2 regions of the Streptomyces sp. NPDC090025 genome follow, and region 2 is predicted to be linked to the other one. Evidence: riboswitches for the same ligand, from Rfam matches in the RefSeq annotation. Region 2 holds a riboswitch; the other holds the start of a gene.
The links. Region 2 has a riboswitch for glycine ahead of gcvT (glycine cleavage system aminomethyltransferase GcvT). Riboswitches for the same ligand answer to the same signal wherever they lie in the genome.

Region 1 (4,432 bases), on a different contig from region 2:
ACCTACCGCCAACTGGACTACTGGGCGCGCACCGGGCTCGTGGAGCCGAGCGTGCGGCCCGCGTACGGGTCGGGGACGCAGCGGCTGTACAGCTTCCGCGACGTCGTCGTCCTGAAGATCGTCAAGCGTTTCCTCGACACCGGGGTCGCGCTGCAGAACATCCGCGCCGCGGTGCAGCACCTGCGGGCCAGGGGCTTTCGGGACCTGGAGCGGATGACGCTGATGAGCGACGGCGCCACCGTCTACGAGTGCTCCTCGCCCGACGAGGTCGTCGGCCTGCTCCAGGGCGGGCAGGGCGTCTTCGGCATCGCGGTGGGTGTCGTGTGGCGGGACGTCGAGGCGGCGCTCTCGCAGCTGCACGGCGAGCGGGTCGACACCGGCGAGACGCTGATCGGGCACAACCCGGCGGACGAGCTGGCGCGGCGGCGGCGCGACCGGGCGGTCTGACCCGCCGGGTCGGTGCCCGCGGGGCGCCGGACGCGCCGTTCGTACGGCCGTGCGGGTCGATTGTCAGTGGCGTAGGGCAGCATCGGAACCGTGAGAGCCGCGCCCACCATCCTGCATCTCGACATGGATGCCTTCTTCGCCGCCGCGGAGCAGGCGTCGAAGCCGAGCCTGCGCGGAAAGCCCGTGGTGGTCGGCGGGCTCGGGCCGCGCGGGGTGGTCGCCACCGCGTCGTACGAGGCACGCCGCTTCGGGGTGCATTCGGCGATGCCGATGGCGCAGGCGCGCAGGCTCGCGCCGAACGCCGCCTATCTGGTGCCGCGCTTCTCCTTCTACCGGGCGATCAGCGGGCAGGTCATGGAGCTGCTCGGTTCGCTGTCGCCGCTGGTGGAGCCGCTGAGCCTGGACGAGGCGTTTGTCGACCTGGAGGCGGGTGGGCTCGCCGACGACAGCGCGAGCGCGCGGGCGACCGGGGAGCGGCTGCGGGCCGACATCCTGGCGACGACCGGGCTGACCGGGTCGGTGGGGCTCGCCGGGACCAAGATGCTCGCGAAGATCGCTTCCGAGGAGGCGAAGCCGGACGGTCTGGTGCTGTTCGAGCCGGGCACCGAGCGGGAGCTGCTCGGGCCGCGGTCGGTCCGGATCATCCCGGGTGTCGGTCCGGCGACCGGTGAGCATCTGCGGCGGGCCGGGATCAGCACGGTCGCCGAGGTGGTGGAGGCGGGCGAGGACGAGCTCGTACGGCTCCTGGGGCGCTCGCACGGGGCCTCGCTGTACCGGATGGCGCTCGGGGACGACGACCGTCCGGTGGTGGCCGAGCGGGACGCGAAGTCGGTGTCGGTGGAGGACACCTTCGCCGTCGACATCCACGACCGGCTGCGGATCCGCCTTGAGGTGGAGCGGCTCGCGGAGCGGTGCGTGGCGCGGCTGCGGGGCTCCGGGCACTCGGGGCGGACGATCGTCCTGAAGGTGCGGCGGTACGACTTCTCGACGCTGACCCGGTCCGAGACGCTGCGCGGGCCGACGGACGATCCGGTGGTCGTGCGGGAGGCGGCGACGCGGCTCCTGGAGCTGGTGGACACCACGGGCGGGGTGCGGCTGCTCGGGGTCGGGGTGAGCGGCCTCGCGGACTACACGCAGGAGGATCTGTTCGCGCAGTTCGCCCAGGCGGCGGCGGACCAGGCGGCGGAGGCCGCGGGAGCGGCGGAGGTGCCCGAGCCTGCGCCGTCAGGGGCCGCCGGGGCGGCCGGGCCGGGTCCGGCCGCGCTCGCCGTCGCCGAGGACCGGTCCGACGTGGCCGCCGCCCCGGAGACGGCGGCCGCGACCGCCGCACGGTGGTGGGCGGCGGGCCATGACGTCCGGCACGTGGTGCACGGCCCCGGCTGGGTGCAGGGCAGCGGCCTCGGCCGGGTCACCGTGCGCTTCGAGGAGCCGGGCTCGGCGCCGGGCCGGGTGCGGACCTTCTCGGTCGACGACCCGGAGCTGACGCCCTCGGACCCGCTGCCGCTGGTGGAGGGCGGGGCGACCGGCGCGTGACGGCGCCGCCCGGGACCGCCCGTACCGTCCGTACCGTCCGCGCTTCCGGCGTCTTCCCGTCAGGTGTCCTCCTGGCCCGCGAGCCTGCCGAAGTCCCGGTCCCGGTGGAAGGCGTCCGGAGGCGGGGGCGGCAGGGACAGGCTGTAGTGGCGGTAGAGCTGGAGTTCCTGCTCGGGGGAGAGGTGGCGGCCGACGCCGAAGTCCGGGGCGTCCTTGATGAGGGCGCGCTCGTAGGGGATGTGGAGGCCGTCGCGGGCGAGCTCGCTGGGCTCCAGGGGGACGAAGGCGTCCCGGCTGAAGAGGCCGGTGCGCAGGGCCGCCCATTCGGGGACGCCCGTCGCGTCGTCCAGGTACACCTCGTCCACGGTGCCGATCTTGTGTCCGTTCCGGTCGAACGCCTTGCGGCCGATCAGGCTGCGCGGATCGATATCGGTCTGCACGGTCCCTCCAACTGGTCGCAACTGCTCTACAAGAACTACAAAAGTGCACATCTGGGATGTCGGCCACTTGAGCGATGGGAGAAGGAACCGCGCTGGTAGGCTGGCTGTGGCTGTTAACCCCGCGCGGGAGAGTCCTCCGGAGAAACCTTTCGGAGGCGCCGAAGGAGCAAATCCTCCCCGGAATCTCTCAGGCACCCGGTACCGCGCGGACGAGGTCACTCTGGAAAGCAGGGCGGGCGTCGACGGCTCCCACCCTCACCGACGGTGAAAGCCGGTCCGCCGCGAGGCACGGCCGGTGAAGCTCTCAGGTTGAGATGACAGAGGGGGAGGCCGTCCGGGCACCCGCGCCGCGGTGCCCCTCGTAGGTCGTGACGACCAGGAGGCCCCCGTACATGACCGCCAACCGCATCCCGCTCTCCGAGCTCGAGCAGGGCATCCCCTTCGAGCAGCGGCACATCGGACCCGACGCCGAGGCGCGGGCCAAGATGCTCGCCCAGGTCGGTTACGGGTCGCTCGACGAGCTGACGGCCGCCGCCGTGCCGGACGTCATCAAGAACGCCGAGGCGCTGGCCCTGCCGGCCGCCCGCACCGAGGCCGAGGTCCTCGCCGAGCTGCGCGTGCTCGCCGACCACAACCAGGTCGTCGCGCCGATGATCGGCCTCGGCTACTACGGCACGTTCACGCCGCCCGTCATCCTGCGCAATGTCATGGAGAACCCGGCCTGGTACACGGCGTACACGCCGTACCAGCCGGAGATCTCGCAGGGCCGCCTGGAAGCGCTGCTCAACTTCCAGACCGTGGTCGCCGACCTCACCGGCCTTCCCACCTCCGGCGCCTCGCTGCTCGACGAGGGCACCGCCGCCGCCGAGGCCATGGCGCTCTCCCGCCGCGTCGGCAAGGTCAAGAACGGTGTCTACCTGATCGACGCCGACGCGCTGCCGCAGACCGTCGCGGTCATCCAGACCCGCGCCGAGCCGACCGGTGTCGAGGTCGTCGTCGCGGACCTGTCCGCCGGCATCCCCGCCGAGATCGCCGAGCGCGGTGTCTTCGGCGTGCTGCTGCAGTACCCGGGCGCCTCCGGCGCCATCCGGGACATCAAGCCGGTCATCGACCAGGCCCACGAGCTCGGCGCCGTCGTCACCGTCGCCGCCGACCTGCTCGCCCTGACCCTGCTGGCCTCGCCCGGCTCGCTCGGCGCCGACATCGCGGTGGGCACCACCCAGCGCTTCGGCGTGCCGATGGGCTTCGGCGGCCCGCACGCCGGTTACATGGCCGTCCAGGACAAGCACGCCCGCTCGCTGCCCGGCCGCCTGGTCGGCGTCTCCGTCGACGCCGACGGCAACAAGGCGTACCGGCTGGCCCTGCAGACCCGCGAGCAGCACATCCGCCGCGAGAAGGCCACCAGCAACATCTGCACCGCCCAGGTGCTGCTCGCCGTCATGGCCGGCATGTACGCCGTCTACCACGGCCCCGACGGCCTCAAGGGCATCGCCCGGCGCACCCACCGGTACGCGGCGATCCTCGCCGCCGGGCTCAGGGCCAGTGGCGTCGAGCTGACCCAGGGCGCCTTCTTCGACACCCTGACCGCCCGCGTCCCCGGCCGCGCCGACGCCGTCGTCGCCGCCGCCCGCGACGGCGGGGTCAACCTCCACCGCGTCGACGCCGACCATGTGTCGATGTCCTGCGACGAGACCACCGGCCGCGCCCAGCTCGCCGCCGTCTGGGAGGCGTTCGGCGCCACCGCCGACGTCGCGGCCCTCGACGAGGTCACCGAGGACGGGCTGCCGGCCGACGCGCTGCGCACCGACGCCTACCTGACCCACCCGGTCTTCCACGCGCACCGCTCCGAGACCTCGATGCTGCGCTACCTGCGCAAGCTCGCGGACCGCGACTACGCGCTCGACCGCGGCATGATCCCGCTCGGCTCCTGCACCATGAAGCTGAACGCGACCACCGAGATGGAGCCGGTGACCTGGCCCGAGTTCGGCCAGATCCACCCCTTCGCGCCGATC
Region 2 (4,432 bases):
CTCCTTGCCACGGGCCAGGATGACACCGCCGCGCGGGCCGCCCAGCGTCTTGTGGGTGGTGGAGGTGACCACGTCCGCGTACGGCACCGGGTTCGGGTGCAGACCCGCCGCGACCAGGCCCGCGAAGTGGGCCATGTCGACCCACAGGTACGCCTCGACCTCGTCGGCGATCCGGCGGAACTCGGCGAAGTCGAGCTGGCGCGGGTACGCCGACCAGCCCGCGATGATCACCTTCGGGCGGTGCTCCTTGGCCAGGCGCTCGACCTCGGCCATGTCGACCAGACCGGCCTCGTCCACGTGGTACGCGACCACGTTGAACTGCTTGCCGGAGAAGTTCAGGCGCATGCCGTGGGTGAGGTGGCCGCCGTGCGCCAGGTCGAGACCGAGGATCGTGTCGCCGGGCTGGGCGATCGCGAACAGCGCGGCCTGGTTGGCGGAGGCGCCGGAGTGCGGCTGCACATTGGCGTACTCGGCGCCGAACAGCTCCTTGATCCGGTCGATCGCGATCTGCTCGGCCACGTCGACGTGCTCGCAGCCGCCGTAGTAGCGGCGGCCCGGGTAGCCCTCGGCGTACTTGTTGGTGAGGACCGAGCCCTGGGCCTCCATGACCGCGACCGGAGCGAAGTTCTCCGAGGCGATCATCTCGAGGGTGGACTGCTGGCGGCGGAGCTCGGCGTCGACGGCGGCGGCGACGTCCGGGTCCAGCTCGTGGAGAGGGGTGTTCAGAAGCGACATGAATCGATCCCTAAGGGTCTCGGTCGAGGTCTCGGACTCGGTCTCGGACTCGGACTCGGTCAGCCCGCGGTGAAGGCGGTGTACTCGTCGGCGCTGAGCAGGTCGCCCGGCTCGTCCGAGATGCGCACCTTGAACAGCCAGCCGGCCTCGAACGGGGCGGTGTTCACCAGCGACGGGTCGTCGACGACGTCCTGGTTGGCCTCGACGACCTCACCGGTCACCGGGGCGTACAGGTCGCTGACGGACTTGGTCGACTCCAGCTCGCCGCAGGACTCGCCCGCGGTCACCGTGTCGCCGACCTCGGGAAGCTGCACGAAGACGACGTCACCGAGCGCGTTCGCGGCGTGCTCCGTGATGCCGATGGTGGCGACGCCGTCCTCGACGGCCGACAGCCACTCGTGCTCCTTGCTGTAACGCAGCTGCTGGGGGTTGCTCATGTCCTGATTCTCCTGTACGGGGGGAGTGCTGATGAACGTGGGTCTCGGGGAGTGAGACACCGAACGGGACAAGGGGTGGGACGAGGGGGCGGTACGAGGGGGGGCGAGGGGCCCGGTCGGCCGGCGTCACCGGCCCCGTGTCACCGGCCCCGCGCCCCCAGTGTCACTTCTGGCGCTTGTAGAACGGCAGCGCCACGACCTCGTACGGCTCGTGGGTGCCGCGGACGTCCACGCCGACGCCCGCCGTGCCCGGCGCCGCGAAGGCCGCGTCGACGTACGCGATCGCGATCGGCTTGCCCAGCGTCGGGGACGGGGCACCGGACGTGACCTCGCCGATCACCGCGCCGTCCGCGACCACCGGCATCCCGGCGCGCGGCACCCGGCGGCCCTCGGCGATCAGGCCGACCAGCTTGCGCGGCGGGGCGGTCTCGGCGCGCTCGGCCGCCTTCTCCAGCGCCTCGCGGCCCACGAAGCGGCCGTCGTTGGTGGTCTTCTCGAACTTGACGACCCGGCCGAGGCCCGCGTCGAACGGGGTCAGCGCGGTGGTCAGCTCGTGCCCGTACAGCGGCATGCCCGCCTCCAGGCGCAGCGTGTCACGGCAGGACAGGCCGCACGGGATGAGGCCGACGCCGGCGCCCGCCTCGGTGAGCGCGGTCCACACGCCCTCGGCGTGCTCCGGCTTCAGGAACAGCTCGAAGCCGTCCTCGCCGGTGTATCCGGTACGGGCGATCAGCGCGGGCACGCCCGCCACGGTGCCCGGCAGGCCCGCGTAGTACTTCAGACCGTCCAGGTCGGCGTCGGTGAGCTGCGCCAGGATGCCGGGGGACTCCGGGCCCTGCACCGCGAGCAGCGCGTACGCGTCACGGTCGTCGCGCACCTCGGCGTCGAAGCCCGCCGCGCGCTCGGTCAGCGCGTCGAGCACGATCTGCGCGTTGGAGGCGTTGGCGACGACCATGTACTCGGTCTCGCCGAGGCGGTAGACGATCAGGTCGTCCAGGATGCCGCCGTCCTCCTGGCAGATCATCGTGTAGCGGGCCCGCCCGTTGCCGACGGTCGAGATGTTGCCGACCAGGGCGTAGTCGAGGAGCTCCACGGCCTGCGGGCCGCTGACGGTGATCTCGCCCATGTGGGAGAGGTCGAACAGCCCGGCCCGGGTGCGCACCGCGGTGTGCTCGTCGCGCTCGCTGCCGTACCGCAGCGGCATGTCCCAGCCCGCGAAGTCGGTCATGGTCGCGCCCAGCGAGCGGTGCAGCGCGTCGAGGGCGGTCTGGCGGGGGGCAGTGCTCATGGGGTGGCTCCCGGGTCCCAGGGCGTGCGGGGCACGACGTGACAAGACGGTGAGGACGTTCCTCCCCATCTGTCATGGAACCTGAGAGGTTCACCGAGGGCATCCTCGGCTTGCACCTTGGGTGGGGCCGCGCCAGGGCGGCCCACTTTTCAGATCTGCCTCATCCACGCGGTACGGGGCCTGAGAGATTCAAGGGAGGTGCTTGCTCCTTCGGCGCCCGGGCGCACTGCGTGCCCAGGACTCTCCCGCGCGGATTCGAGCGGCCGGTATGAGGTTGTGCGCGCTCGGTCGAGCGCGTGGCGCGCTCATCATTGCACGGCGGCTCCGCGCGTCACATCACTTGCTTCGCATTACCTCTTCTTTACACTTCGTGGGCAAGGGTCTCCGCAGGGCCCGACAGGGGGGAAGCGGCGATGACGATCCAGCGCACCATCCAGCACACCGATGTCCGTGCGGCTGTCCGTTCGGCTGTCCGTACGACGGTCGGTACGACCGTCGGTACGACGGTCCGTACGGCGAGCACGGCCGTGGCGGGCACCGGCCTGCCCGTCCAGCGGACGCGGGCCCGGGCCCGGTTCCGGCGCCGCGTCCGGCTGCTGCGCGATCTGCGCGAGCGCGGCGGCCGCAGCCCCCGCGTCCTCACCTATGCCGCGGGCGACGTGGTGGTGGTCTCCGGGCTGCCCGGCGCGGGCAAGTCCACGCTGATGGGCCGGGCCGCCCAGGGCCGCGCCATCGACTCCCAGGACACCCGGGAGCGCTGGGAGGCCCGGCTGCCCCGCTTCCTGCCGTACGCGGTCTACCGCCCGCTCGCCCGGCTCGCCCACTACGCCGGGCTGCGCCGGGCACTGCGCGCCGGGGCCGGGGTGATCGTGCACGACTGCGGCACCCAGTCCTGGGTGCGCGGCTGGCTCGCCCGGGAGGCCCGGCGGCGCGGCGCCGCGCTCCATCTGATCCTGCTCGACGTCGACCCCGGGACCGCGCGGGACGGCCAGCTCGCCCGCGGCCGGGGCGTCTCGGCGTACGCCTTCGCCCGGCACCGGCGGGCCGTCGGACGGCTGGTGCGCACCGCCGAGGAGGGCGCCCTGCCGCCCGGCTGCGCCTCGGTCACGCTGCTCGACCGGGACGCCGCCGACACCCTGCGGAAGATCGGCTTCCGGGACGCCTCCTGAGCGGGGGCCGCCCGAGCCGGGTCTCCTGAGCGGGCCGCACCGAACGGGCCGCCCGGAGCCGGGCCACCCGAGCCGCCTCCCCGTACGGGCCCCGTCAACGGCTCGCGCCGCCGTGTCCTGGACCACACCCGGCCGCCCGCCCCGGCCCGGTGCGCGCTTTTCGGTCACGCGGGCCCCGGACCGCCGTTAAGGTGCTGGGGGCACCGGACGGGCCGGGTGGCCGGGAGTGGCCGGGAAAGGGACGACGACCGTGGACGTGACGTGGCCGGGCAATGAGCTCGAAGAGGTACTGGCCGCCTCCCTCGGCAACCCCTCCGCGGGCGGCCGCCTGGTCGAGGTGCTCGGCCGCAGCCCCGTCTGGGTGCCGCTGCCCAACGGCGGCGGACCGGACAGCGCCGACCTCGACCTGCCGACCCTGGAGCTCGACGGCGCCGCGTACGTGCCGGTGTTCAGCTCCGAGCACCAGTTCCTCGCCTGCGTCGGCGAGCACATGTCGTACACCGTCGCGCCCGCCCGCGAGTTCGCCCGCGGGCTGCCCCCGCAGCTCGGCATCGCCGTGAACCCCGGCGGCACCGTCGGCGTGCCGCTGCCGCCGCCCGCCGTCGCCGAGCTCTGCCGCACCGGCCGCACCGCGCTCGACGGGCCCGCCACCGGCGGCCGGGTCCGGCTGTTCGAGCCGGACTGGCAGGACGACCCGGTCGACTTCCTGGCCGCCGCCTCCGCCGAGTTCGAGGCCACCGGCGTCGTCGCCAGCGCCCGCCGCGCGCTCGCCAGCGTCGAGGGCACCGAACCCGCCCTCTTCG

Region 1: it holds a riboswitch for glycine, as region 2 does, so the genes downstream of both, gcvP (aminomethyl-transferring glycine dehydrogenase) here and gcvT (glycine cleavage system aminomethyltransferase GcvT) in region 2, are expected to answer to the same signal.

Annotation. Positions count from the first base shown of each region.
Region 1 is NZ_JBIVFL010000027.1:27,610-32,041, reverse strand. Features, by position in the region: gene ACIPXM_RS35315 (MerR family transcriptional regulator) at 1-447, shown strand, start outside; gene ACIPXM_RS35310 (DNA polymerase IV) at 538-1,980, shown strand; gene ACIPXM_RS35305 (PRC-barrel domain-containing protein) at 2,040-2,420, opposite strand; glycine riboswitch at 2,535-2,634, shown strand; gene gcvP (aminomethyl-transferring glycine dehydrogenase) at 2,813-4,432, shown strand, end outside.
Region 2 is NZ_JBIVFL010000011.1:108,781-113,212, reverse strand. Features, by position in the region: gene glyA (serine hydroxymethyltransferase) at 1-735, opposite strand, end outside; gene gcvH (glycine cleavage system protein GcvH) at 795-1,172, opposite strand; gene gcvT (glycine cleavage system aminomethyltransferase GcvT) at 1,336-2,460, opposite strand; glycine riboswitch at 2,620-2,718, opposite strand; gene ACIPXM_RS24075 (AAA family ATPase) at 2,874-3,629, shown strand; gene ACIPXM_RS24070 (enhanced serine sensitivity protein SseB) at 3,880-4,432, shown strand, end outside.